DNA from 4 places in the Legionella nigrisilvae genome. Region 1 is predicted to be linked to each of the others. Evidence: riboswitches for the same ligand, from Rfam matches in the RefSeq annotation. Region 1 holds a riboswitch; each other region holds the start of a gene.

Region 1 (7,362 bases):
AAAGCAATTCGTTGTTTATTAAATTGGATAGGTTTCTGATGGATAACTTGCGGATCATAACACGAAAATGCATGGGCCAAAGAGTTTAAAAACAATGAGCAGAATATGAAAGTTTTCATTTTTTCAACACCATAAAGTAGGCAGCCACATAATCGGGCAAATGACGAGCTGCTTGGGTGAACTCCTCTCTCCCCGCATAACTCCCTGCTAGAAAATCAACTTGGTATAAATTGTTTTGGAATGCACCACCTGTATCTGCAAAAATACCAGCTCGGGTCACCACTTTACCTGTTCGATCGGGGTATTGTATCAACAACAGTTTCCCTAAACCAAAATGTTCAAGATCTGCGGCAAAAGTGACCTCTGGATTTACTGTAATTTTATGATCTGCGTCTTTTCCATACCCTTTAATTCCTGCTACCCCTTTAAAATACCAGTAACGTTCTTGTTGATAGGGGTTTTTAGCTTTGTCGTATGCAATATTATTGCAACGATGAACATTAAAGATTTTTGTCTGGTTCTTGCCAAAATCTGCGACCAGAGTGCCCTGCATTAATGCCGCTTCTAGATCATCTCGGTTAAAATAAGCCAAAACAGGAACATTCTTATTCGTCAATGCACCTTTTAATATAGCTTGCTTCCCATAGTGGAAACGTGTCAATTCGGGTTTTGCATCGGCCTCTTCAACTGTTAATGATTCCTCATCTCGAGGAAGTCCGTACAGAGCAAATGGATAGGCTGCGCTAGGCTGGGTTGATGCCTTTGCACGGTGTACATAATATTTGGTCATTAAAATTTTATCTTGGGGCAAATGAGCAAGAAGTGATTTTTTTCTCTTCAAAGGTTTCGCTTGTTCCAGATCAGGATACCAGCGAACGAAATCAAAATGTTTTTTTATAAACGCAGGATTGTTCAATTCGTTTTGGTGTTGGCAAATGAATATTAAAGTGGCTTTGACTCGTGCTACGGGTACAGGGAAAACAGTACCCTCATGAATAACACGTGAATCATAATGGTTGCCCTTATTTAAATAAGCCAGGGTTTCTTTAGCAGTTGAACATAATGCAGCTCCGTTGATCTCATACTGACTGGCCGAAGATGGTTCCGCCGGTACAAAATGAGGAGCAGCAAAAACTTGAAGATTTACTAATAATCCATAAAAGAAAATTTTAATTTTCATTCTTTACAATAAGTACGTGTGAAAACAAAATGATACCACATGCACCTCTTGAAATTCTAAGAATTACATAAGAAGAACTTTATACATCCTGGATTATGAATTTAATCAGAGTCTTCCTTGGGTAAATAACGTGCAGACTAGGCAGCTTCTGCCTCACGCAATCCTGAGTCATCCGATTCGGCTGTTAGACGATTAAAATGCCAAGAACTATAAAGCGCACCAAGTCCACAAACAATTAAACCTAAAGGCAAGGCATTTAGCGTTTGCATTAGCAAATAGGCACTTATGATTGTTAAAACCGATGAGCCAAACATACGCACGGTATGGATTATAGCCAGTGCAAGTCCGGTATTTTCTTTATAATCTGCGAGCATGATGGACATGGTAGCAGGAGCAGCTAAGCTAATTCCTAAATTACAAATTAATGCAAAAGATAGAGCATACAAATTGAATTCATAAAAAGCTGCGCACACTAACATCGCAAACCCACCAATAATAATAAACCAAGCTCCAAGATAAATAGTCGATGCCATGCTGAAATATTTACGAAGCCAAATACCTAAATAGTTGCCCACAATTATATTTAAGCCATTAATAATAAAAATAATACCGTATACCAAAGGGGAAAACCCAAATTGATCAATAATAATATAGGACGAATTAATCACCGAAAGCATTACGGCTGCGAAACTAAACATCATAATAAAAGAACCACTCCAAAGAGTGGGAGATGGAATGATCTCTTGGTAGGCTTTAATTACTTTATTAACCATAAAAGATTCTTGAGGTTGTTTCCAAAAAGGAGACTCAAACAATCCTTTACGCGATTGCAGTAATAGTGTTATTCCAATTACCGCCATTAATATGAAATTAGCCTGCCAACCATAATAGGTAAAAATCAGTGAACCCAATACCGGAGCAAGAATAGGTGATATTGAAACAATCATCGAAACATAGGACAGAACCTTAGCTCGCTCTATGGTATCCTCAAAATCCCGAGATATTGAAAAAGCAATCAAATTCGCACAACACAAAGCAAATCCTTGTAAGGCGCGTCCCAGAATGAGTACATAGATATTCGTTGCAAAAGCACAGATTAAACTGGCAAGAACAGCAAGGAACAAGCTGCCTGGTAACAAACGGCGTCGTCCAAAATGATCGATTAATGGTCCCCAGATCAATTGGGTCACACCAAACACAAGCAAATAAATACTTAAGGTTAATTGACTTAAGCTATGAGTGGTACCAAAAACATTAGTGATATAAGGCAGCGAAGGTTGATAAAGGTCAAAGGTAAGTAAGGAAAAGGCTGATAATAATCCAATTAGCAAAATCGAAGTTCGTGGTTGGGACATAATATTCATTTTAAAAAAGAAAGCGGGCCATTATAGTAAAATCTCGCTATTTTTGCTCTAAGTTTAAGAAAAAATTTGGGACCTTCGGCCATGATTTCTTGAGGCTTTGATAAGCGCAGCAAGACCTAAGACATCCCGAATGTTACGGGAGATGGTAGCAAAATTCCCAAGGGTATGCTGCGCCTCCTAGCGCTATTTCCAATTAACCTTTACGAATCAAATAATTACTCCCAGCATGAATTACTTTTTTCATCCGATTATCTTCTTCTGGGTTAGGTTGACATGCTTTAAAGGAGTCTTTTAGTGAGGCTACACTAATAGGTAAGACAGGACGACTATCGGTTTCTAAATAACCTTCTTTATTCTTAAAAATAGTAAAATGGTCCGAGGCAAATTCTTCACATTCGCTTAACGTTTCATCCTGACAAATCGAAAATTTAATCGATCGTTCCACACGGTAAGACTCACCTACTTCATCCGCAAACACCATATCACCATATACTATGCTATGCCGGGTTCCACAAAAATAATAGCCATATTTATATTGACCATTCTCTGTAACATCAGTTCGAATATATCGTCCATCTCCTTGAGTAAGCCCATTGAGTGTCACAATATGGCGGACTTCCTCTTTGGGACCACTTTCCGCAATGGCTCCACCCGTTAGGGCCAATCCCATGATTAACAATGTAATTCTTTTCATTTTTATTCCTTATCTGAAAAAACATCCTCAAGGAACCAGTCTTTAAGGATCAATGATCTACTCTAATATCAATTTGGAGGAAAAAATTTTTACCAAACTGACATCGTGGTCTCATTATCCTAAGAAAAAATCACTTTGAACAGATAAAAAAATATTGCTTTTTGATTAAACGAAAGTCAAGTTGAGCACAATAGTACGAAATCAAAACCTTTTGCACAAAGAGTCTCGGTGTATACCTACAACGAAAACGCACGTATTCTAAATAGACCTTCAGCATTCGCATGATTCATGTTAGAATGATTTTTGTACATTGGGGGTGCCCGTTAATGGCTGAGAGGAATTAAACCAACCCTTTGAACCTGATCTCATTCGTCTGAGCGGAGGAAAATGTGTCTATTGTTATGCTCTCAGGTATGATTGCTTTTATTACTTCCTTTATTGGTTTATTACCCCAAATTATCAAATCGTTAAAAACCCGATCAACCCAAGATCTCTCCATGATTATGCTGATTAATTACCTCATTTGTTCAGTAGCTTGGATCATATATGGAAGTAGCACCGACTCATTTTTTGTAACCAGCTCTAATGTAGTGGGTTTAATTGTCAGTTTGCTCCTTATTTTATTAAAAAGACATTATGATACACGATGTAATTAATTTAACTGGGTATCAATCCATTTTATGCCTCAATGGAAATTTACCTGATTCATCTTTTTTCATTGCGATGAATTTGCCAATTATTGCAGCTGATGGCGCGGCAAATAGTTTATTTGAACAGGGAATTCGTCCTCAATTAATCACTGGGGACTTAGATTCAGTCCATCCAGCTCTTCTGAAAAACCACCCTTTTCTTCATATCCCGGATCAAAGCAGGAGTGATTATCAAAAAGCCCTGGGTTATTTAAAAGACCAGGATTTATTACCCGCTATTGTGGTTGGGGTAAATGGGGGACATTTGGATCATGTACTAAATAACATGAATATCTTTATGGGGACCAACTGTCTTTTATATGCACCACCGATAAGGGGATTTGTGCTGAATGCACAATCCAAGATTAATCTTTCCTTGCCAGTCCATACAAAAATTTCATTAATGGGAATACCAGAAGCAATCCTCTCTTCAATTGGTCTGCGATGGGAGCTCAATAATACTCATCTTTCATTTCCAGGACAAACCTCATGTTTTAATCGAGCTCAAACACCTGATATTGTTTTGGAGGTTCATCATGGTTCAGTTTTAGTTTTGGTTTATGAACAAATGATCGAGGATGCAGCACTATCATTCCGATAGACTCCATCTCGATGATGTTTCATTGAATACATCATAAAGCATGAACTAATTCTACAGTTCCTATTTAATTAACTACAATTGAGCAACTATCACCTTTAGTAATTAAAGTGACAATACTATCTTTAGTTAGAACTTGGGATCCGCATAGCACGTCGGGACCAAAGGCCGAATTTTTCCTAAATCCAAACACATATTCTCTATTTGCCGGCCCTTTTCCTTCATAATACTTTCCTCGAGCTCCTACTTTTTTACCATCTACAGTATATCCTAATGCAGCAGCTGTCTTTTCATTCGTTTTGACATGCACTCGAATCGTATCATGGGCAAGGGCTTGAATTGAAAAAGAAAGAATGACAAGACCACTCAAATTTTTTATGGAATTTCTTATCATAATAAACACTCCTTGTTTATGAACTTTTAATATACCTCATTTAATGAATTAAATTATAGATAAAAATATTATGGCCTCTCTTCAGCTTTTTTTCTAATAAAACGACGAAGCTCAAGAAAAACAAATATTCTTATCTTTCAACGAATACTAGTGAAAACTTAGAAGATCTTCTTGAATTCCAAACTAGATACACTATGATAAATATATGCTCTTATTGATTATTTTATTGCCCGCATAACCAAAGGAAAACTGGAGTCCATTGCGATATATGCACAAAAGTTAAGGATCTAGATTATGTTAGGTCGGTTGAGATTTTTCAGAGGTCGTGTATCTGCAAATGACATTTATTCTACCATTCATGAGGTTCACTCCTCACATAGACCCAACCTTCTGACAGGAAGCTTATCTGGTAATCTTTGGCGCCATGATAGTATCCACGAAACAATAATTAAAGTAACTACTCCCAAGGAATATCTAGATTTACAGAAAACGGCAATTAGTAATTTCGAACGTTGGAAAAAATTAAAACCTGTGGCTTCTTCGGTTGACCCGAAAGTTGAAGTCCAATATCAGGATTGGGGAAGTGCCACGTTAACAGCAACCAAAAAAAATGCGGTAATTTACACCGTATTGAATATGGCAAATTCTCGATATCCCGGAGGTGCTGTCCTAGAAGGTGGGAGTGCTCAAGAAGAAAATATGTGGCACCGAAGTTCATGTTTACTTTCATTGATGGATAAAATCGTCAAACTCGATAAGACTTCAAACCTGTTTATATATACTGAAGAAGGAGCCTCATTAGTAGAAGCTAGAAAAAGGATGACCCAACTCGAGTACGATATTGTAAAAGCACGTTGTCCTACATTAGATACTGCAGATATTTATAAAACCCTCCATAGTGCAGAACCTAGAATATGTTTTAGAGGTCCGGAAGTATTGCTGCCTTCGACGGTAGATGACTATGGAGGATCTGGACTTACATCCAGTCCAGAATTAAGTTATGCGTTTCTCCCTTCAGAGAGTATTTTTTCTTTTTATGAATTAAGATCCGCTGCGCCCGAGCACTTTGCTGAATCGCAATCACAAGAGCCTAGTGTATTAAAAGAACATAGAGAAGATTTACGCCGACGAATTGCGGCTCAACTGGATACCTTAATCCTTGTGGGACAAACCCATGCAGTTCTGGGTGCCTGGGGTTGTGGCGCTTTTAAAAATGAGCCTGAACTTGTAGCAGAGACCTATGCCGAAGAAATCGAAAAAAGAGCCGATTTTTTTCAACATCTACTTTTTCCCATAATTAATACCAATTCCCATTCCAATAATTATGAGGTATTCGAAAAAATACTTAATGGGATGAAGCTTAGCCCCTCAGCCAATAATAGTTTTAAAATGTAAGATGGATACAACTATTCTTTGATTACTTTTTAGCCCAAGAGTTTCCGCTCAGTAACGCTCAGTAAATAATTGTTCTTAAAATACTTTTTTATTAAATATGTGATTTAAATATTGTTTAATTTATAATGTGGCGCGAGGAATAATTTTTTTGGATCACGAATTAGGAGTACTAATAATGTCTTATGAAAAGCAACAACAAACCCCCTCACAATCTGTATCTACGTACAACCTTTTGAACTGGCTCACTGTCTATCGTGGCTACAATGCCATCATTGCAACTTTAGTTATGGTTCAGTATCTTACTAATCCAGATGCCTCAGCAATTGAATATCTTCCCGACGTGGCAATTCACGCATTAGAAGCAATCGCCCCTAACTCATATAACAATTTGGGTATAGGTGGTAATGTTGGCCGAGGAATACAAGCAGGAATCGCCTTTTTTTCAGGTAACTCTACAATTCCCAGGATTGCAAACGCTGTTGATGTCTTTAACCATGGAGTGAATGTTTATCATCGTTTGTCATGATATGCAAAATAAATCCTATGGCATCACTGAAAGTTCCTCATTGGAACTAATCGATTAAATTATTTGTTTCATCTCACTTCATTCATCGTTTACATGCTACTTCATGTGCATGTAAACGTTAGTATTTGCAATTATTATGCTTCCAGTTTTATGGTTCTATGTCTTACTCAAAACTTGATTCTCAATGAAGGGGTGGATACCGTATGAGTCTTGCCTCATGAGTCACTCCTGTTAAAGCTTAGCCCATGGGTTCTTATGAATAGCCCGGGAGTTTTGTCTCCCGGGCTAGGTTAATGTGACTAATGAGTGGTTTCTTTGGTTTTTCCAAACAACCAATCCATACTGACCTCGAGCTCATTAGCAACTTTTTGCATGGAGGTAGAGTCCAAAGCGATGACTCCATGTAAAAGAGCTTCAATTTTAAATTTAGGTAATTGGAACAACTTAGAGCACACTTGTACGCGTTCTGTCATTAAGGCAGGAACTCCAAGCTCATCAAGTTCCCGATTTAAACGTTCAGTT
Region 2 (7,362 bases), on a different contig from region 1:
ATAATGCAGATTGGCAGATTCAACCACAGGATCGTATTGCCTTAGTTGGACGAAATGGAGCAGGTAAATCTACACTTCTTAAACTGCTGCAAGGGGATTTGATTCCTGATAGCGGTCAAATCCAGCAACTTTCTGGATTGCGTGTTGCTGGATTAACGCAGGAAGTTCCAATTGCAGAAGAAGAGTCCGTCTACCATTTCCTCGTAAAAAGCCTTGGTGAAGTAGGAGAGGTTTTATGCCGTTTTAATGAATTATCCCAATCGGGAGATATGGATAAATTAGCCGCATGCCAACAACAAATGGATACTTTACATGCTTGGGACAAATTGCCGCACATTGAGACCATGGCCAGTCGTTTAGGCATAGACACTCGAGAGCGTATGAATAACCTCTCAGGTGGCATGAAACGACGCGTGCTTTTAGGAGCTGCGCTAATCGCCACCCCAGATTTATTATTATTGGATGAACCGACCAACCATTTAGATATTGAAGCAATTGAATGGTTAGAATCTTATTTGAAAAGTTTCAAAGGATCGGTGTTGTTAGTCACTCACGATCGGGAGTTTTTAAGTCAAGTCACTAATCGGATTGTAGAAATAGATAGAGGGAAGTTGTACCAGCATGACTGTGATTATGAAACATACCTGGACAGAAGAGAGTCCATTCGTCTAAGCGAACAAAAGCAAAATAATTTATTTGATAAAAAGCTAGCCGAGGAGGAGGTATGGATTCGTACAGGAATCAAAGCACGGCGTACTCGAAATGAAGGGCGAGTTCGTGCCTTGAAAGCATTGCGTGAAGAATATAAAGCACGTCGAAATCAAGTGGGGAAGGTTAAAGCATTCACCCTTGATGTAACTCGTTCAGGTTCGGTCGTGATTGAAGCAAACCATGTTAATTACACCCTAGGAGATAAAACGATTTTACGTGATTTTTCCTTATTGCTGACTCGAGGCGATAAACTGGGAATAATTGGCCCTAACGGGTGTGGTAAAACGACTTTAGTACGACTATTGCTTGGAGAGCTGCAGCCAGACTCTGGCGAGATAAAACTTGGTACGTCCCTGAGCGTTGCTTATTTTGATCAACTACGTCGGCAATTACATGAAGATCAAACCGTCATGTTTAATGTGGGTGATGGGGCCGATTATGTAACAATTAACGGCAAACAAAAGCATGTGGCCAGTTACTTGCGTGAATTTTTATTTTCATCCGAGCGGTTTAATCAACCAGTTTCGGTCCTTTCTGGTGGAGAAAGAAATAGGTTATTACTCGCAAAACTCTTTGCAAAACCAGTTAATCTGCTCGTGATGGATGAACCCACTAATGATTTAGATATTGAAACATTAGAACTTCTAGAAGACATGTTAGGGGAGTACCCTGGAACATTAATATTAATTAGCCACGATAGGGCTTTTATTAATCAGGTGGTTACCAGTGTTCTGGTTTATGAGGAAGCAGGGCAATTTAAAGAGTTTGTTGGGGGTTATGATGAATATAAAATGCATAAGAAACAACAACAGCGTGATCAGGCAACAAAAGCACCGAGTGTCAAACGAACTACGCCAACAAATAAATTAAGTTTCAATGAGCAACGAGAGCTTGCGCAATTACCCCAGAAAATAGAGTTATTGGAAGCAAAAATAGCAGAGTTACATTTAAAAATGGCTGATCCTAAATTTTACCAACAAGATGCTCAGATGATTGCAAAAATTAATCAAGGATTGGCTGAAGATGAAATGTTATTAACCCAACTTTATGAACGTTGGGAGGTATTAGAAGATGTTGAGAAAGGGAACAGATAAATGTTAGTAACATTAGCTTTGGTTGTTCTGTTAAGTTCAATTATAGTGTTCTTTTCAGAAGAATTTATCAAAGCCTTTAACAAACTCTTTGCTATAAAAGGTGCCAAATTAATTATACCCATGTTTGCTGCCTCCTGGCTCCTCTATACTTATAATTTTTGGGTTTTATGGGGAATATTTTACGCTCATGAACTATTACAAGATGTATTAAATTTAATAGTGCGTATAATGCCTTTTCAGAAGGGGGCGGTCTCATTAGTTTTGGTATTTATGCTAACTTTTCTTTCCGTTGTCCCGGTACTTATTTTTGATGTGTTCTACCGAAGAAAAAATTTTAAAGGATATGAACATCCTTATGTTGCGAGCGGTTTAATTTGGATACTAGCTGTTTTTCTATTAGTCATCATATGATCTTTGTAAAGAAATGTAATTTTTTTGTAAAGGTTCATGGGTCTTATTAATAAAACCTTAAGTTTTCTTTTTTATACTTCTTGCTTCAAATTTTGGAATTTAATAAAAAGAAAAAGGAGAATAAAGTGTCATATAAAAACCATCATCACCATAATCAAGTTACTGGTGTTCATTCAGGGGGCTCCCATCATCACAATCACGCTTCGCGTACCCCATTGTACCCGCCAGTGGTCACTACCCCTTATAGCCCTACTGTTCAGGTGACATCCCGGCGTCCTCAAATTGCAGTAGTTTCTCCTTCCCCTTATCGTCAGCATTACTATTCTGGTGGTCCTGGAGTAGTACTCGTAGGTAGTTTGGTGCTTCTTCCTATTTTTATCATTGCACTAATATTCAAGCTTACTATGGGATTTACTGCAGCCTCAACTACCGCAGGAATTGCAGGAGCGGGTGCTGCAGGTGCACTTGGTTTGAATCTGGCAACTTTTGGGCTTGGTGGACTTGTTTTATATGGGGCTTTAGGTTTGGTCTCTATATACTCTAGTGCTAAAGAATGTTACGACAGCAATAAAAATGTGTTCGAGATGATTAAATCGCGAGTGGTTAATGATGATGGATTAACTTTTAAAGGAATTATAAAATCTGTAGGTGCAGTTCTCTGGTCACCATTTTTGCTCATCGGTGGGTTGGCTGGAATGGGAGTTAAAGCAGCAATGAGAACTCGTTCATCAATCTCTCCAAGTTCTGAAAAACAGGGCGAAAGTATGGGTATAACAGGTTCTTATTCGGATATGGGTAATGTGTTTACACCTGGAAATACTGCGACCTCAAGGAACGAAAGAAATCCGATTCATTATAAAAATGTGTTAGCTGATTCTACTGAATTGCCCGATCTTCATCTCTTAGATTCACAGACCTCTTTTACTAGCTATAATATAAAAAAATAGCGACCAAGTGATATTACTTGCGTGAATTTCCCTAATTAAAACTAGATTGCAGTTTTTGGGTTCGTGGTTGAACCCAAAAACTAAAATAAAATCCCTACTCCGATCAGAATAAAATTCTTTCCCCCTCTAAAGGAATGCTCTATAGAGCCATTTTCCCGTATGAGGAGAATTCCAGAGCAAACTATTCTAATAGGGCAGCTAGATGAAACAGAATCGTTTGGTTTTAGAACAAAACGAGCTCAATTACAAAAACTCAACACAACAAACTGTTTGATGCTGAAATTGAAGGGTTACAATTGCGCAAAAAAAGAGTAATTATATTATCCTGGGAACCTCTAATACAATGTAAATATTCTTTTATTCATCGGGGATGATGAATGCTTGTAATCCGTGTATAATAGCGGCAATTTATTTTCAGGTTGCTCTATGAATAAACAGGATTTTTACTTTGACTTACCCCCAGAACTCATTGCGCAGTATCCATTGGCTAATCGCAGTGACTCACGTCTTTTAATCTATAACCGACAGAATGGTGAATATGGTCATTATCAGTTTCGTGAAATAGCAGATTTTTTAAATCCTGGCGATTTATTGGTAATGAATGATTCCAAGGTCATACCAGCCAGACTTTATGGCCATAAAACTACAGGTGGAAAAGTAGAGTTATTGGTTGAACGGATTACTAGCGAGTCTACTTTTCTCGCTCATATTAAAGCCAGTAAAGCGTTGAAGGCGGGCTCAATTATCAAGTTAGAGCAGAATAAAGAAATTAAAGTGATCGATCGAGATGATGATTTATTTCTTTGTCAAACTGATATGGATGTCTTGAATTTATTAAATGGAATAGGACATATTCCATTACCCCCCTATATTACCCGAAATGATGAAATTTTGGATCAGAATCGTTATCAAACCGTTTATGCAAAATATGAAGGATCTGTGGCAGCTCCCACAGCAGGTTTACATTTTGATGAACACGTATTATCAAGCATACGTTCAAGAGGAGTTAGTGTAGCCTATCTTACGTTACATGTAGGAGCAGGAACATTTAGACCGGTTCGATGTGATAATATCAAAGATCATAAAATGCATAGTGAGCACTTTACAATAAGTGCTGAATTGTGTGAGGCAGTACACCTCACGAAGGCTGCTGGAAATCGTGTAATTGCAGTAGGTACAACCGCTTTGCGTAGTCTTGAGAGTGCTGCACAAAATGGAACACTGACGCCCTGTAATAAAGACACAGATATCTTTATTTACCCAGGATATGAGTTTAAGATTTGCGATGGATTAATGACTAATTTTCACTTGCCCGAGTCTACTTTATTAATGCTCGTTTCAGCATTTATTGGCCATAAACAAGCAATGATGCTTTACCAGGAAGCAATTGAAAAAAGATACAGGTTTTTTAGTTATGGCGACACCAGTTTATTGCTGTAAATCAGGAGATCAGGAATGTTGGCTGCAATACAAAATTTTATCCCTGTTTTAACTTCAGAGGCCGGTTTGTGCCTCACAACGGCCAATTGGCAAGAGGCAAAGGTTACCGCAGCATCTTATTCCTTAGAAAGTTTGTTGTATAAGCCTGGTCAAAATGTACTTAAAAAAATATCTAATTTAGCGCATTATCTGGCATGTCCAGGGGTGATGATAATCAATGCCGCCTCACTTGTTGCCAATAAAGAAAAAGTTTATGTTCTCAAGTCTCCTTATGATGGTTCTCGAATCAAATTGACCGCTGAGGAACTTATCGAACTAATCAAGCATCTTAAGCCTAACGCAATACTCTTGCCCCAAAATATCATGCGTGATTTTCCACAAATTTGGGATAATTGGAATGAGGATATCATCCCCTTTCTTCATAGTGATGACTTAGAAAAGCATACGGTTATTCTACCCCATGGGGTTTATTTTAAAATTTTGAATGAACCGAATGGTGCAAAATTAGACCAATGGGCCAATATCCCTCGTTATGTAGCGGGCTGTTTTGATTCTGAGTTAATCCAGGGCTTGCTTCAACAGGGGATAGAATTTATTGAGACGGATGAGCCAGCACAAGCAGCTACACAAGGAAGAGTGTACAGCCACACTGGCACTGTGGACCTAATGGATTCAAAAGCAGCAATGGACTTTGAAATGATCGATGCGAACTGTGTTTGTCCTACATGCTCGCAACAATTTACCCGGGCTTATTTACACCATCTGTTGCATCATACTCCTTTATTATGTCAGCGATTTTTGATTCAACATAATGTGTTTTATGTGCAAAATTTATGATTCTAGTTGTTGATCTTTAACCCGTCACTTTAACCCTCACTGCCATAAAGATGTATTTTCATGAGAAGGGGAGTGGGGAGCTATGTTCCCTGCTTCCTTTTGGAGAGAAAGTGTCCGTAAGCGGATGAGTGGGGTATCTAATAATGTTTGACAGTTTTTTCCATACCCGATAGCATTACGGACAATTTGATGGCGCGGGGTGTCGTTATTAACGACTGAGAAATACCCGTTGAACTTGATCTGGTTCATACCAGCGTAAGAACGCCTTAAATCTGTATTATTTAAGCCAGTTAATTTCAGAGTACTTTGTATCCAAATGATGGGGGCTCTGTTAAGTTTTACGACTCGCGGAATACAGATTCTTTCTTCTATTAAGTCTTAGCGCGATACCTCTAGCCATCCTATTTTATTTATTAATACAAGGAGCTATGGCATGAGCGCGTTATCTACGAGAACTACCTTACTACTTAATTGGTATGCAAACCCTTATCATACCCCCATCTTTGTTGCCCATGCGTTAGGTTATTATCAACAGGAGGGTATTAAGCTGGCGATTTTAGAGCCAAGCGATCCTAGCGATGTAACCGAAATTGTGGGAATGGGGCATGTTGATTTTGGGGTCAAAGCTATGATTCATACCTTAGCTGCTCGTGCAAAAGGCTATGCTGTTACCTCAATTGGTACATTATTGGATGAACCTCCTACTGGACTCATTGCCCTTAAATCCAGTGGCATTCAATCTTTTCAGGATATTGTTGGTAAACGAGTTGGTTATATTGGTGAGTTTGGCAAAATCATTATTGATAATTTGGCAACTTTAGCTGGGATTGATCCTTCAAGTTATGAAACAGTTCGCATCGGCATGAATGTTACTGATGCTATTTGTCGTGACCTCATAGATACAGGAATTGGTTTTATTAATTTTCAGAAAGTTGAGTTAGAACATTTACGAGGTGAAACGGTATTTCTGCGTATCGATCAGCTTGCCGGATTAGGCTGTTGTTGTTTTTGCTCCATTCAATTTATTGTGCCAGAACGCATGTTAAAAAAACCAGAACTTCTTAAAGGATTTCTCAATGCCACCCAACGTGGTGCGGCCTTTACCACCGAAAATCCCGACGAAGCCTATGAACTTTTATGTAGGGCAAAGCCTCAATTAAGAACTCCTATGTACCATACAATTTTCATCCGTAGTTTACCTTTTTTCTCGCGCACGCTTTTAAATGTGGAGCGTGATTGGAATAAGGTAGAGCGGTTCGGCAAGCATTTGGGAATTATCAATGAGTCTTTTGCGGTTAATTCTTGTTATACAAATGAGTTCCTTCCTAAAACTCCTCATTCTGACCTAGAACCCATTGCATGTTGTGTTAGTGAATGAAATTAAGGATGCAGCCTATGTGCGGCTGCACTCAGGCTGTAATATTGAAAAGTGATTCATTAAATGAAAAACGTTGCTGTTGTTGGTGCTGGAGTTATGGGATGTTTATTAGCTTTACGTTTAAAAAACGAAGGCTGGCAAGTGACATTATTCGAGGCAGAAGGATTTTTTAATAATTGCAGTAATGCAGCAGCAGGACTTTTGTCACCCATGTCTGAACTCGATAAGGCGGACCAAATGATTTTTAATTTGGGTATGGAGTCAGTTGACGTTTTATGGGAGTCCATTCTAAATCAGTTAGAGGTGCCCGTATATTTTTGCCAAAAAGGATCTCTTGTAGTGCATCATCCCCAAGATAAAGCAGAATGGCAGCAATTTAGTTCCAGAATTGTAAATAAATTAAGCGATTCCTGTTATCAGTTGCTCCCTCAAAATGAACTAAGTCAACTGGAACCAGAACTGAATCATTTAAAAATGGCTTATTATTTTCCCAAAGAAGCACAACTTGATAATCAGACCTTGTTGCAGGAACTTAAAAAACATC
Region 3 (7,362 bases), on a different contig from region 1:
TTTGACGATTTTATCCATCAATGAAAGTAAACATGAACTTCGGTGCCACATATTTTCTTCTTGAGCACTCCCACCTTCTAGGACAGCACCTCCGGGATATCGAGAATTTGCCATATTCAATACGGTGTAAATTACCGCATTTTTTTTGGTTGCTGTTAACGTGGCACTTCCCCAATCCTGATATTGGACTTCAACTTTCGGGTCAACCGAAGAAGCCACAGGTTTTAATTTTTTCCAACGTTCGAAATTACTAATTGCCGTTTTCTGTAAATCTAGATATTCCTTGGGAGTAGTTACTTTAATTATTGTTTCGTGGATACTATCATGGCGCCAAAGATTACCAGATAAGCTTCCTGTCAGAAGGTTGGGTCTATGTGAGGAGTGAACCTCATGAATGGTAGAATAAATGTCATTTGCAGATACACGACCTCTGAAAAATCTCAACCGACCTAACATAATCTAGATCCTTAACTTTTGTGCATATATCGCAATGGACTCCAGTTTTCCTTTGGTTATGCGGGCAATAAAATAATCAATAAGAGCATATATTTATCATAGTGTATCTAGTTTGGAATTCAAGAAGATCTTCTAAGTTTTCACTAGTATTCGTTGAAAGATAAGAATATTTGTTTTTCTTGAGCTTCGTCGTTTTATTAGAAAAAAAGCTGAAGAGAGGCCATAATATTTTTATCTATAATTTAATTCATTAAATGAGGTATATTAAAAGTTCATAAACAAGGAGTGTTTATTATGATAAGAAATTCCATAAAAAATTTGAGTGGTCTTGTCATTCTTTCTTTTTCAATTCAAGCCCTTGCCCATGATACGATTCGAGTGCATGTCAAAACGAATGAAAAGACAGCTGCTGCATTAGGATATACTGTAGATGGTAAAAAAGTAGGAGCTCGAGGAAAGTATTATGAAGGAAAAGGGCCGGCAAATAGAGAATATGTGTTTGGATTTAGGAAAAATTCGGCCTTTGGTCCCGACGTGCTATGCGGATCCCAAGTTCTAACTAAAGATAGTATTGTCACTTTAATTACTAAAGGTGATAGTTGCTCAATTGTAGTTAATTAAATAGGAACTGTAGAATTAGTTCATGCTTTATGATGTATTCAATGAAACATCATCGAGATGGAGTCTATCGGAATGATAGTGCTGCATCCTCGATCATTTGTTCATAAACCAAAACTAAAACTGAACCATGATGAACCTCCAAAACAATATCAGGTGTTTGAGCTCGATTAAAACATGAGGTTTGTCCTGGAAATGAAAGATGAGTATTATTGAGCTCCCATCGCAGACCAATTGAAGAGAGGATTGCTTCTGGTATTCCCATTAATGAAATTTTTGTATGGACTGGCAAGGAAAGATTAATCTTGGATTGTGCATTCAGCACAAATCCCCTTATCGGTGGTGCATATAAAAGACAGTTGGTCCCCATAAAGATATTCATGTTATTTAGTACATGATCCAAATGTCCCCCATTTACCCCAACCACAATAGCGGGTAATAAATCCTGGTCTTTTAAATAACCCAGGGCTTTTTGATAATCACTCCTGCTTTGATCCGGGATATGAAGAAAAGGGTGGTTTTTCAGAAGAGCTGGATGGACTGAATCTAAGTCCCCAGTGATTAATTGAGGACGAATTCCCTGTTCAAATAAACTATTTGCCGCGCCATCAGCTGCAATAATTGGCAAATTCATCGCAATGAAAAAAGATGAATCAGGTAAATTTCCATTGAGGCATAAAATGGATTGATACCCAGTTAAATTAATTACATCGTGTATCATAATGTCTTTTTAATAAAATAAGGAGCAAACTGACAATTAAACCCACTACATTAGAGCTGGTTACAAAAAATGAGTCGGTGCTACTTCCATATATGATCCAAGCTACTGAACAAATGAGGTAATTAATCAGCATAATCATGGAGAGATCTTGGGTTGATCGGGTTTTTAACGATTTGATAATTTGGGGTAATAAACCAATAAAGGAAGTAATAAAAGCAATCATACCTGAGAGCATAACAATAGACACATTTTCCTCCGCTCAGACGAATGAGATCAGGTTCAAAGGGTTGGTTTAATTCCTCTCAGCCATTAACGGGCACCCCCAATGTACAAAAATCATTCTAACATGAATCATGCGAATGCTGAAGGTCTATTTAGAATACGTGCGTTTTCGTTGTAGGTATACACCGAGACTCTTTGTGCAAAAGGTTTTGATTTCGTACTATTGTGCTCAACTTGACTTTCGTTTAATCAAAAAGCAATATTTTTTTATCTGTTCAAAGTGATTTTTTCTTAGGATAATGAGACCACGATGTCAGTTTGGTAAAAATTTTTTCCTCCAAATTGATATTAGAGTAGATCATTGATCCTTAAAGACTGGTTCCTTGAGGATGTTTTTTCAGATAAGGAATAAAAATGAAAAGAATTACATTGTTAATCATGGGATTGGCCCTAACGGGTGGAGCCATTGCGGAAAGTGGTCCCAAAGAGGAAGTCCGCCATATTGTGACACTCAATGGGCTTACTCAAGGAGATGGACGATATATTCGAACTGATGTTACAGAGAATGGTCAATATAAATATGGCTATTATTTTTGTGGAACCCGGCATAGCATAGTATATGGTGATATGGTGTTTGCGGATGAAGTAGGTGAGTCTTACCGTGTGGAACGATCGATTAAATTTTCGATTTGTCAGGATGAAACGTTAAGCGAATGTGAAGAATTTGCCTCGGACCATTTTACTATTTTTAAGAATAAAGAAGGTTATTTAGAAACCGATAGTCGTCCTGTCTTACCTATTAGTGTAGCCTCACTAAAAGACTCCTTTAAAGCATGTCAACCTAACCCAGAAGAAGATAATCGGATGAAAAAAGTAATTCATGCTGGGAGTAATTATTTGATTCGTAAAGGTTAATTGGAAATAGCGCTAGGAGGCGCAGCATACCCTTGGGAATTTTGCTACCATCTCCCGTAACATTCGGGATGTCTTAGGTCTTGCTGCGCTTATCAAAGCCTCAAGAAATCATGGCCGAAGGTCCCAAATTTTTTCTTAAACTTAGAGCAAAAATAGCGAGATTTTACTATAATGGCCCGCTTTCTTTTTTAAAATGAATATTATGTCCCAACCACGAACTTCGATTTTGCTAATTGGATTATTATCAGCCTTTTCCTTACTTACCTTTGACCTTTATCAACCTTCGCTGCCTTATATCACTAATGTTTTTGGTACCACTCATAGCTTAAGTCAATTAACCTTAAGTATTTATTTGCTTGTGTTTGGTGTGACCCAATTGATCTGGGGACCATTAATCGATCATTTTGGACGACGCCGTTTGTTACCAGGCAGCTTGTTCCTTGCTGTTCTTGCCAGTTTAATCTGTGCTTTTGCAACGAATATCTATGTACTCATTCTGGGACGCGCCTTACAAGGATTTGCTTTGTGTTGTGCGAATTTGATTGCTTTTTCAATATCTCGGGATTTTGAGGATACCATAGAGCGAGCTAAGGTTCTGTCCTATGTTTCGATGATTGTTTCAATATCACCTATTCTTGCTCCGGTATTGGGTTCACTGATTTTTACCTATTATGGTTGGCAGGCTAATTTCATATTAATGGCGGTAATTGGAATAACACTATTACTGCAATCGCGTAAAGGATTGTTTGAGTCTCCTTTTTGGAAACAACCTCAAGAATCTTTTATGGTTAATAAAGTAATTAAAGCCTACCAAGAGATCATTCCATCTCCCACTCTTTGGAGTGGTTCTTTTATTATGATGTTTAGTTTCGCAGCCGTAATGCTTTCGGTGATTAATTCGTCCTATATTATTATTGATCAATTTGGGTTTTCCCCTTTGGTATACGGTATTATTTTTATTATTAATGGCTTAAATATAATTGTGGGCAACTATTTAGGTATTTGGCTTCGTAAATATTTCAGCATGGCATCGACTATTTATCTTGGAGCTTGGTTTATTATTATTGGTGGGTTTGCGATGTTAGTGTGCGCAGCTTTTTATGAATTCAATTTGTATGCTCTATCTTTTGCATTAATTTGTAATTTAGGAATTAGCTTAGCTGCTCCTGCTACCATGTCCATCATGCTCGCAGATTATAAAGAAAATACCGGACTTGCACTGGCTATAATCCATACCGTGCGTATGTTTGGCTCATCGGTTTTAACAATCATAAGTGCCTATTTGCTAATGCAAACGCTAAATGCCTTGCCTTTAGGTTTAATTGTTTGTGGACTTGGTGCGCTTTATAGTTCTTGGCATTTTAATCGTCTAACAGCCGAATCGGATGACTCAGGATTGCGTGAGGCAGAAGCTGCCTAGTCTGCACGTTATTTACCCAAGGAAGACTCTGATTAAATTCATAATCCAGGATGTATAAAGTTCTTCTTATGTAATTCTTAGAATTTCAAGAGGTGCATGTGGTATCATTTTGTTTTCACACGTACTTATTGTAAAGAATGAAAATTAAAATTTTCTTTTATGGATTATTAGTAAATCTTCAAGTTTTTGCTGCTCCTCATTTTGTACCGGCGGAACCATCTTCGGCCAGTCAGTATGAGATCAACGGAGCTGCATTATGTTCAACTGCTAAAGAAACCCTGGCTTATTTAAATAAGGGCAACCATTATGATTCACGTGTTATTCATGAGGGTACTGTTTTCCCTGTACCCGTAGCACGAGTCAAAGCCACTTTAATATTCATTTGCCAACACCAAAACGAATTGAACAATCCTGCGTTTATAAAAAAACATTTTGATTTCGTTCGCTGGTATCCTGATCTGGAACAAGCGAAACCTTTGAAGAGAAAAAAATCACTTCTTGCTCATTTGCCCCAAGATAAAATTTTAATGACCAAATATTATGTACACCGTGCAAAGGCATCAACCCAGCCTAGCGCAGCCTATCCATTTGCTCTGTACGGACTTCCTCGAGATGAGGAATCATTAACAGTTGAAGAGGCCGATGCAAAACCCGAATTGACACGTTTCCACTATGGGAAGCAAGCTATATTAAAAGGTGCATTGACGAATAAGAATGTTCCTGTTTTGGCTTATTTTAACCGAGATGATCTAGAAGCGGCATTAATGCAGGGCACTCTGGTCGCAGATTTTGGCAAGAACCAGACAAAAATCTTTAATGTTCATCGTTGCAATAATATTGCATACGACAAAGCTAAAAACCCCTATCAACAAGAACGTTACTGGTATTTTAAAGGGGTAGCAGGAATTAAAGGGTATGGAAAAGACGCAGATCATAAAATTACAGTAAATCCAGAGGTCACTTTTGCCGCAGATCTTGAACATTTTGGTTTAGGGAAACTGTTGTTGATACAATACCCCGATCGAACAGGTAAAGTGGTGACCCGAGCTGGTATTTTTGCAGATACAGGTGGTGCATTCCAAAACAATTTATACCAAGTTGATTTTCTAGCAGGGAGTTATGCGGGGAGAGAGGAGTTCACCCAAGCAGCTCGTCATTTGCCCGATTATGTGGCTGCCTACTTTATGGTGTTGAAAAAATGAAAACTTTCATATTCTGCTCATTGTTTTTAAACTCTTTGGCCCATGCATTTTCGTGTTATGATCCGCAAGTTATCCATCAGAAACCTATCCAATTTAATAAACAACGAATTGCTTTAACACGCCAATATCAATTAGCTCATTATGGGATTGACTCTAATTCAATTGAAATTGAACCGAAAATGATCGTCTTGCATTGGACATGTATTTCTACGCTCAAGGCGACTTTTCGTGTTTTTGATTCGCCTACGTTCCCACAGAACTCACCCCGTATTAAAGAATTGCCGGGTACCTTGAATGTCTCAAGTCATTTTTTAGTTGATCGTGATGGAAGTATTTATCAGCTCATGCCAGAACACTGGATGGCAAGACATGTTATTGGATTGAACCATTATGCGATCGGCATTGAAAATATAGGCGGAATAGATGGTAAGGATGATCTAACTGAGGCCCAAACTAAAGCCAATGCATTTTTAGTGTGTTATCTCAAAAAGAAATATCCTGAAATAGAATATGTTATTGGACATAATGAATATTTGAATTTTAAAAACACCTCACTTTGGCTTGAACGCGATCCGAATTATCAAACCGATAAAGAGGATCCCGGTCCAAATTTTCGAAAGCGTGTCATGAAATTAGTTCACGGTTAGTAACAGAATTAAAATGTGGTGGGATTTAGTTTAGCGGACCTGGTGGTCAAAGAATAAGATCAACTATTACTATAAATTTATAGGTTTACAGTCATGGAACATTTTCCTGAATTCCCATACTTTTTTATCTTTGGCTTTGGTTATACGGCCGAATTTTTAGCAAGAGAACTTTCTCAATTGAATTTTAGAGTGGTTGGTACAACTCGAGATAAAGATAAAATTCTAAATAATGTTCAAAAAGATTACAAACTCATTGATTTTAATGGGGAGGAAATAACCTATTTCTTAAATAAGGCAACTCACATTTTAATCAGTATCCCTCCTTCAGGACAAGGTGATCCTGTCCTTTCATGTTTTAGTGATTTAATCATGCAAAACAAAACACATATTCAATGGATGGGATATCTTTCTTCTACAAGTGTTTATGGGGATCATCAGGGGGCTTGGGTAACGGAGGAATCGGACTCTAAAGCAGCAGGAAGTCAAGGTAAGTTAAGATTAGTTGCCGAAAATAAATGGATGATTTTCGCCAGAGCACAAGGAATTCCATTTCATATTTTTAGATTGGCAGGAATCTATGGACCACATCGTAATGCAATAGAACGAATCATCGGCGGAAAAAAAGTCAGTATTTACAAAGAGGGACAAGTTTTCTCCAGAATCCATGTTGCGGATATTGCTGCAGTCATTAAGGCCTCCATAATGAATTCGCAGCCTTATTCAATTTATAATGTTGCGGACGATGAACCTACCCCGGCGCATATTGTGGATGCCTACGCTGCATCATTACTCAATCGGCCGCCTTTACCACTTCTCTCATGGGAAACAGCAACCCTATCTCCAATGGAACAACAATTTTATGCAAGTAATCGTCGGGTTTCTAATGCTAAGATTAAAGAAGAATTAAAGATAGACCTGCTTTATCCTTCTTATAGAGAAGGATTAACTCAACTTTTTAATGATAGTTATAAGGGAAAAATTTAGAGCTTCGAACTTGTAGAAATAAAATTGCTACAATAAATAAGTGTGCTTATGAGAGACTGACAATGTCGGACGAATTACTAGATGTCCTGGTTGTTGGGGCTGGACCTGTGGGTTTATTTTGTGCAAACGAACTAACTCGTCAGGGTTTGAATTGTCGGATAATTGATAAAAAGTTAA
Region 4 (7,362 bases), on a different contig from region 1:
AAAGGAATTATAAAATCTGTAGGTGCAGTTCTCTGGTCACCATTTTTGCTCATCGGTGGGTTGGCTGGAATGGGAGTTAAAGCAGCAATGAGAACTCGTTCATCAATCTCTCCAAGTTCTGAAAAACAGGGCGAAAGTATGGGTATAACAGGTTCTTATTCGGATATGGGTAATGTGTTTACACCTGGAAATACTGCGACCTCAAGGAACGAAAGAAATCCGATTCATTATAAAAATGTGTTAGCTGATTCTACTGAATTGCCCGATCTTCATCTCTTAGATTCACAGACCTCTTTTACTAGCTATAATATAAAAAAATAGCGACCAAGTGATATTACTTGCGTGAATTTCCCTAATTAAAACTAGATTGCAGTTTTTGGGTTCGTGGTTGAACCCAAAAACTAAAATAAAATCCCTACTCCGATCAGAATAAAATTCTTTCCCCCTCTAAAGGAATGCTCTATAGAGCCATTTTCCCGTATGAGGAGAATTCCAGAGCAAACTATTCTAATAGGGCAGCTAGATGAAACAGAATCGTTTGGTTTTAGAACAAAACGAGCTCAATTACAAAAACTCAACACAACAAACTGTTTGATGCTGAAATTGAAGGGTTACAATTGCGCAAAAAAAGAGTAATTATATTATCCTGGGAACCTCTAATACAATGTAAATATTCTTTTATTCATCGGGGATGATGAATGCTTGTAATCCGTGTATAATAGCGGCAATTTATTTTCAGGTTGCTCTATGAATAAACAGGATTTTTACTTTGACTTACCCCCAGAACTCATTGCGCAGTATCCATTGGCTAATCGCAGTGACTCACGTCTTTTAATCTATAACCGACAGAATGGTGAATATGGTCATTATCAGTTTCGTGAAATAGCAGATTTTTTAAATCCTGGCGATTTATTGGTAATGAATGATTCCAAGGTCATACCAGCCAGACTTTATGGCCATAAAACTACAGGTGGAAAAGTAGAGTTATTGGTTGAACGGATTACTAGCGAGTCTACTTTTCTCGCTCATATTAAAGCCAGTAAAGCGTTGAAGGCGGGCTCAATTATCAAGTTAGAGCAGAATAAAGAAATTAAAGTGATCGATCGAGATGATGATTTATTTCTTTGTCAAACTGATATGGATGTCTTGAATTTATTAAATGGAATAGGACATATTCCATTACCCCCCTATATTACCCGAAATGATGAAATTTTGGATCAGAATCGTTATCAAACCGTTTATGCAAAATATGAAGGATCTGTGGCAGCTCCCACAGCAGGTTTACATTTTGATGAACACGTATTATCAAGCATACGTTCAAGAGGAGTTAGTGTAGCCTATCTTACGTTACATGTAGGAGCAGGAACATTTAGACCGGTTCGATGTGATAATATCAAAGATCATAAAATGCATAGTGAGCACTTTACAATAAGTGCTGAATTGTGTGAGGCAGTACACCTCACGAAGGCTGCTGGAAATCGTGTAATTGCAGTAGGTACAACCGCTTTGCGTAGTCTTGAGAGTGCTGCACAAAATGGAACACTGACGCCCTGTAATAAAGACACAGATATCTTTATTTACCCAGGATATGAGTTTAAGATTTGCGATGGATTAATGACTAATTTTCACTTGCCCGAGTCTACTTTATTAATGCTCGTTTCAGCATTTATTGGCCATAAACAAGCAATGATGCTTTACCAGGAAGCAATTGAAAAAAGATACAGGTTTTTTAGTTATGGCGACACCAGTTTATTGCTGTAAATCAGGAGATCAGGAATGTTGGCTGCAATACAAAATTTTATCCCTGTTTTAACTTCAGAGGCCGGTTTGTGCCTCACAACGGCCAATTGGCAAGAGGCAAAGGTTACCGCAGCATCTTATTCCTTAGAAAGTTTGTTGTATAAGCCTGGTCAAAATGTACTTAAAAAAATATCTAATTTAGCGCATTATCTGGCATGTCCAGGGGTGATGATAATCAATGCCGCCTCACTTGTTGCCAATAAAGAAAAAGTTTATGTTCTCAAGTCTCCTTATGATGGTTCTCGAATCAAATTGACCGCTGAGGAACTTATCGAACTAATCAAGCATCTTAAGCCTAACGCAATACTCTTGCCCCAAAATATCATGCGTGATTTTCCACAAATTTGGGATAATTGGAATGAGGATATCATCCCCTTTCTTCATAGTGATGACTTAGAAAAGCATACGGTTATTCTACCCCATGGGGTTTATTTTAAAATTTTGAATGAACCGAATGGTGCAAAATTAGACCAATGGGCCAATATCCCTCGTTATGTAGCGGGCTGTTTTGATTCTGAGTTAATCCAGGGCTTGCTTCAACAGGGGATAGAATTTATTGAGACGGATGAGCCAGCACAAGCAGCTACACAAGGAAGAGTGTACAGCCACACTGGCACTGTGGACCTAATGGATTCAAAAGCAGCAATGGACTTTGAAATGATCGATGCGAACTGTGTTTGTCCTACATGCTCGCAACAATTTACCCGGGCTTATTTACACCATCTGTTGCATCATACTCCTTTATTATGTCAGCGATTTTTGATTCAACATAATGTGTTTTATGTGCAAAATTTATGATTCTAGTTGTTGATCTTTAACCCGTCACTTTAACCCTCACTGCCATAAAGATGTATTTTCATGAGAAGGGGAGTGGGGAGCTATGTTCCCTGCTTCCTTTTGGAGAGAAAGTGTCCGTAAGCGGATGAGTGGGGTATCTAATAATGTTTGACAGTTTTTTCCATACCCGATAGCATTACGGACAATTTGATGGCGCGGGGTGTCGTTATTAACGACTGAGAAATACCCGTTGAACTTGATCTGGTTCATACCAGCGTAAGAACGCCTTAAATCTGTATTATTTAAGCCAGTTAATTTCAGAGTACTTTGTATCCAAATGATGGGGGCTCTGTTAAGTTTTACGACTCGCGGAATACAGATTCTTTCTTCTATTAAGTCTTAGCGCGATACCTCTAGCCATCCTATTTTATTTATTAATACAAGGAGCTATGGCATGAGCGCGTTATCTACGAGAACTACCTTACTACTTAATTGGTATGCAAACCCTTATCATACCCCCATCTTTGTTGCCCATGCGTTAGGTTATTATCAACAGGAGGGTATTAAGCTGGCGATTTTAGAGCCAAGCGATCCTAGCGATGTAACCGAAATTGTGGGAATGGGGCATGTTGATTTTGGGGTCAAAGCTATGATTCATACCTTAGCTGCTCGTGCAAAAGGCTATGCTGTTACCTCAATTGGTACATTATTGGATGAACCTCCTACTGGACTCATTGCCCTTAAATCCAGTGGCATTCAATCTTTTCAGGATATTGTTGGTAAACGAGTTGGTTATATTGGTGAGTTTGGCAAAATCATTATTGATAATTTGGCAACTTTAGCTGGGATTGATCCTTCAAGTTATGAAACAGTTCGCATCGGCATGAATGTTACTGATGCTATTTGTCGTGACCTCATAGATACAGGAATTGGTTTTATTAATTTTCAGAAAGTTGAGTTAGAACATTTACGAGGTGAAACGGTATTTCTGCGTATCGATCAGCTTGCCGGATTAGGCTGTTGTTGTTTTTGCTCCATTCAATTTATTGTGCCAGAACGCATGTTAAAAAAACCAGAACTTCTTAAAGGATTTCTCAATGCCACCCAACGTGGTGCGGCCTTTACCACCGAAAATCCCGACGAAGCCTATGAACTTTTATGTAGGGCAAAGCCTCAATTAAGAACTCCTATGTACCATACAATTTTCATCCGTAGTTTACCTTTTTTCTCGCGCACGCTTTTAAATGTGGAGCGTGATTGGAATAAGGTAGAGCGGTTCGGCAAGCATTTGGGAATTATCAATGAGTCTTTTGCGGTTAATTCTTGTTATACAAATGAGTTCCTTCCTAAAACTCCTCATTCTGACCTAGAACCCATTGCATGTTGTGTTAGTGAATGAAATTAAGGATGCAGCCTATGTGCGGCTGCACTCAGGCTGTAATATTGAAAAGTGATTCATTAAATGAAAAACGTTGCTGTTGTTGGTGCTGGAGTTATGGGATGTTTATTAGCTTTACGTTTAAAAAACGAAGGCTGGCAAGTGACATTATTCGAGGCAGAAGGATTTTTTAATAATTGCAGTAATGCAGCAGCAGGACTTTTGTCACCCATGTCTGAACTCGATAAGGCGGACCAAATGATTTTTAATTTGGGTATGGAGTCAGTTGACGTTTTATGGGAGTCCATTCTAAATCAGTTAGAGGTGCCCGTATATTTTTGCCAAAAAGGATCTCTTGTAGTGCATCATCCCCAAGATAAAGCAGAATGGCAGCAATTTAGTTCCAGAATTGTAAATAAATTAAGCGATTCCTGTTATCAGTTGCTCCCTCAAAATGAACTAAGTCAACTGGAACCAGAACTGAATCATTTAAAAATGGCTTATTATTTTCCCAAAGAAGCACAACTTGATAATCAGACCTTGTTGCAGGAACTTAAAAAACATCTTTGTCAGTGCGGTGTTATCTGGCGAGATTATAGTTTTGTTTCTTGGGTGCATCCAGGCAAGATAGAAACAGGAGGAGCGCTTTATCCATTTGATTTTGTTTTTGATTGCAGAGGGCTTGGAGCCAAAAGTACTTTTCCAAATTTACGTGGGCTTCGTGGTGAACTTCTTTGGCTGTATGCACCGGATGTTCAATTAAACAGGCCGATACGTCTTTTGCATCCACGATATAATATTTATATTGCACCTCGTCCTAACTCTTATTACCTTATCGGCGCCAGCGAATTAGAAACAGAAGACTCCAGTCCTATTTCGGTGCGTACAACACTTGAATTATTAACTGCTGCCTACTACGTGCATAGAGGTTTTGCTGAAGCACGGATAATTAAGACAGTAACACATTGCCGTCCGACTTTAGTCCACCATCAGCCACGTATAAGATATGCCCAACAATTTATTGCTGTTAATGGACTCTATCGGCATGGATATTTAATTGCTCCGGCATTAGTAGAAGAGATTTTACGTGGACTAAAGAGCAATCAAAAAGACCTTTGTTACCCTGAGCTTTGGGAGGCTTATTCATGATCATTTTTATAAATGATAAATCCTTCACTCTTGATTCATCTTGTACCTTACAGGAACTACTTGAGCAAATCGAAGGTATTGCTGCGCATGTAGCAATAGCAATAAATAATCAGTTCGTTCCTAAGCCTATGTTTTCCAACACTATATTGTGTGAAGGAGACCGTATTGATTTAATTGTTCCGATGCAGGGAGGATAGGGTATGTGGTATTTAGCAGATAAACCGTTAACAAGTCGATTACTTCTAGGTACAGCAGGCTATCCATCACTTGAGGTAATGACCGAGGCTGTTCGAGCCTCTAAAACGAACGTAATTACGGTGTCTTTAAAACGGCAAATGCCTTGTAATATGGGGGGAGATTTATTTTGGCAGACTGTACGTTCTTTGGGTTGCCATATACTGCCTAATACTGCGGGCTGTCGTGACGCACAAACTGCTATTACTACAGCCGAAATGGCACGTGAATTATTTCAAACTTCCTGGATTAAATTGGAAGTAATAGGAGATGATTACAGTTTACAACCCGAGCCTTTTGAATTGCTGCATGCGGCTACTGAATTAGTGAAACGAGGATTTGAAGTATTCCCTTATTGTACGGAGGATTTAGTTTTATGTCAGCGATTAGTTGATTGCGGATGTAGGATTTTGATGCCTTGGGCCGCTCCTATAGGTTCTGGAAAAGGCTTGCTAAACCCCTTTGCATTGGAGACCTTACGCCAACGATTATCTGATATTACTCTGATTGTCGATGCAGGAATCGGGAAACCTTCTCATGCCACACGGATTCTGGAATTAGGTTTTGATGCGGTCTTATTAAATAGCGCGGTGGCCTCATCGATTCATCCAGTAACCATGGCTGAAGCTTTTTCACATGCAGTCATCGCAGGACGTTCTGCTTTTGAAGCAGGCCTTATGCCTGAACGAATTACGGCACAATCGTGTACCCCTTTAATCGATACGCCATTTTGGCATCAGGAGACCGCATTATGAGCGTTGTGTGGTGCAACACGGATAATGAAGCAGATAAAAAAACTTTTCGCGGCTTGGGTCTGTTGCCAACACAGCGATTTCAAATCGAGAATCGGCCTGCTGCAATCAAAATTGAAGAGAGATTCTCTACCGAGGACCTGCAAATTCTCAATCATTATACCGGCCCAGTAGTTTGGGATTTTAACTTATCATTATGGAAGGATGGTGAGGAGAAAAGGGGTACTGTAAGATTTTCTTTTGCCGATGTTTTGGTGCTGAATACACGTGAAGCTGAAGTCATTTTAAATGGCCAAGTAGAAACGCACCAAGCCATGCAAGAGGCGGCACATAAACTGCTAGCTTTTGGCGCTAAAAGTGTATTTCTCTTAGGATCGACTATGCAGAAATCCTCACGTCAGCATGATTATTGGACCAATGGAACCACTTCTTTTTGGCTCACTCAAAATCGTGTTTCTGATTCAAAATATCCAGAACTTCGTTCGATTCTCTCCGCGGCAATTACTGGTGCACTGGCTCTTGGCCATTTACTTGAAGATGCATTAATCATTGCAAAAATGTATGTTCATCAGGCAGTACGTCGAGGACAAAATAATGTTTATTATGGAGCTTTTCCAGAAGATGAAGCAGATTTACCTTATCTTGCTTCCGAACCATTATACGATCCACCGCAACCATTTAAGCCATGTCATCGTTTAGGTCTTTATCCAGTGGTTGATCGGTTTTCTTGGGTAGAACGGCTTTTGAATCTTGGAGTCAAAACCATCCAATTACGAGTTAAAGAACAAACTAAAAGCCTAGAAGAAGAAATGCGACGAAGTATCGCCCTGGCTAAAAAGCATCAGGCAACTCTATTTATAAATGATTACTGGGAAATGGCTTTAGAGTTAAATGCTGAAGCAGTGCATTTAGGACAATCCGATTTGGATACTGCAGATCTTGAGGCACTTAGAAAGCAGGGGATTTTGCTGGGAGTGAGTACTCATTGTTACTACGAAGTCGCACGAGCGCATGCACTGCGTCCTTCATATATTGCAATTGGCCCTATTTTTCCAACAACAAGCAAAGTAATGTCTTTTACCGCCCAAGGCATTGAAGGCTTACAACGTTGGATCCGTACCTTACATTATCCTTTAGTCGCAATAGGAGGAATTAATATTGAGCGTATGCCTGCTGTAGTGGCTACCGGTATCCAAGGTGTTGCTCTTATTTCTGCAATTACAGAAGCAGAAGATCCACAACAATCCACCCTAAAGCTTTTAAGTTTAATGG

What was found. A riboswitch is a leader RNA that binds a small molecule or an ion and turns the genes downstream of it on or off. The one in region 1 is predicted to bind thiamine pyrophosphate.
Region 2: linked by a shared signal. The riboswitch ahead of ACWTE2_RS09225 (ABC transporter substrate-binding protein) and the one ahead of ACWTE2_RS05450 (SemiSWEET family sugar transporter) in region 1 are both predicted to bind thiamine pyrophosphate.
Region 3: linked by a shared signal. The riboswitch ahead of ACWTE2_RS22720 (SemiSWEET family sugar transporter) and the one ahead of ACWTE2_RS05450 (SemiSWEET family sugar transporter) in region 1 are both predicted to bind thiamine pyrophosphate.
Region 4: linked by a shared signal. The riboswitch ahead of ACWTE2_RS26505 (ABC transporter substrate-binding protein) and the one ahead of ACWTE2_RS05450 (SemiSWEET family sugar transporter) in region 1 are both predicted to bind thiamine pyrophosphate.

What each region holds. Positions count from the first base shown of each region.
Region 1 covers NZ_CDRUGZ020000019.1:71,002-78,363, forward strand. The annotation lists gene ACWTE2_RS05430 (N-acetylmuramoyl-L-alanine amidase) at 1-119, opposite strand, end outside; gene ACWTE2_RS05435 (hypothetical protein) at 116-1,180, opposite strand; gene ACWTE2_RS05440 (multidrug effflux MFS transporter) at 1,318-2,535, opposite strand; gene ACWTE2_RS05445 (hypothetical protein) at 2,738-3,238, opposite strand; TPP riboswitch at 3,541-3,641, shown strand; gene ACWTE2_RS05450 (SemiSWEET family sugar transporter) at 3,628-3,894, shown strand; gene ACWTE2_RS05455 (thiamine diphosphokinase) at 3,875-4,528, shown strand; gene ACWTE2_RS05460 (hypothetical protein) at 4,593-4,919, opposite strand; gene ACWTE2_RS05465 (poly(ADP-ribose) glycohydrolase domain-containing protein) at 5,214-6,314, shown strand; gene ACWTE2_RS05470 (hypothetical protein) at 6,490-6,840, shown strand; gene ACWTE2_RS05475 (hypothetical protein) at 7,140-7,362, opposite strand, start outside.
Region 2 covers NZ_CDRUGZ020000020.1:103,579-110,940, reverse strand. The annotation lists gene ACWTE2_RS09250 (ATP-binding cassette domain-containing protein) at 1-1,805, shown strand, start outside; gene ACWTE2_RS09245 (hypothetical protein) at 1,806-2,216, shown strand; gene ACWTE2_RS09240 (hypothetical protein) at 2,342-3,163, shown strand; gene queA (tRNA preQ1(34) S-adenosylmethionine ribosyltransferase-isomerase QueA) at 3,590-4,603, shown strand; gene ACWTE2_RS09230 (tRNA-guanine transglycosylase) at 4,619-5,440, shown strand; TPP riboswitch at 5,626-5,719, shown strand; gene ACWTE2_RS09225 (ABC transporter substrate-binding protein) at 5,874-6,818, shown strand; gene ACWTE2_RS09220 (FAD-dependent oxidoreductase) at 6,882-7,362, shown strand, end outside.
Region 3 covers NZ_CDRUGZ020000038.1:69,309-76,670, reverse strand. The annotation lists gene ACWTE2_RS22735 (poly(ADP-ribose) glycohydrolase domain-containing protein) at 1-456, opposite strand, end outside; gene ACWTE2_RS22730 (hypothetical protein) at 751-1,077, shown strand; gene ACWTE2_RS22725 (thiamine diphosphokinase) at 1,142-1,795, opposite strand; gene ACWTE2_RS22720 (SemiSWEET family sugar transporter) at 1,776-2,042, opposite strand; TPP riboswitch at 2,029-2,129, opposite strand; gene ACWTE2_RS22715 (hypothetical protein) at 2,432-2,932, shown strand; gene ACWTE2_RS22710 (multidrug effflux MFS transporter) at 3,135-4,352, shown strand; gene ACWTE2_RS22705 (hypothetical protein) at 4,490-5,554, shown strand; gene ACWTE2_RS22700 (N-acetylmuramoyl-L-alanine amidase) at 5,551-6,201, shown strand; gene ACWTE2_RS22695 (SDR family oxidoreductase) at 6,295-7,185, shown strand; gene ACWTE2_RS22690 (FAD-dependent monooxygenase) at 7,248-7,362, shown strand, end outside.
Region 4 covers NZ_CDRUGZ020000041.1:100,737-108,098, reverse strand. The annotation lists gene ACWTE2_RS26520 (hypothetical protein) at 1-321, shown strand, start outside; gene queA (tRNA preQ1(34) S-adenosylmethionine ribosyltransferase-isomerase QueA) at 748-1,761, shown strand; gene ACWTE2_RS26510 (tRNA-guanine transglycosylase) at 1,777-2,598, shown strand; TPP riboswitch at 2,784-2,877, shown strand; gene ACWTE2_RS26505 (ABC transporter substrate-binding protein) at 3,032-3,976, shown strand; gene ACWTE2_RS26500 (FAD-dependent oxidoreductase) at 4,040-5,104, shown strand; gene thiS (sulfur carrier protein ThiS) at 5,101-5,301, shown strand; gene ACWTE2_RS26490 (thiazole synthase) at 5,305-6,093, shown strand; gene thiE (thiamine phosphate synthase) at 6,090-7,362, shown strand, end outside.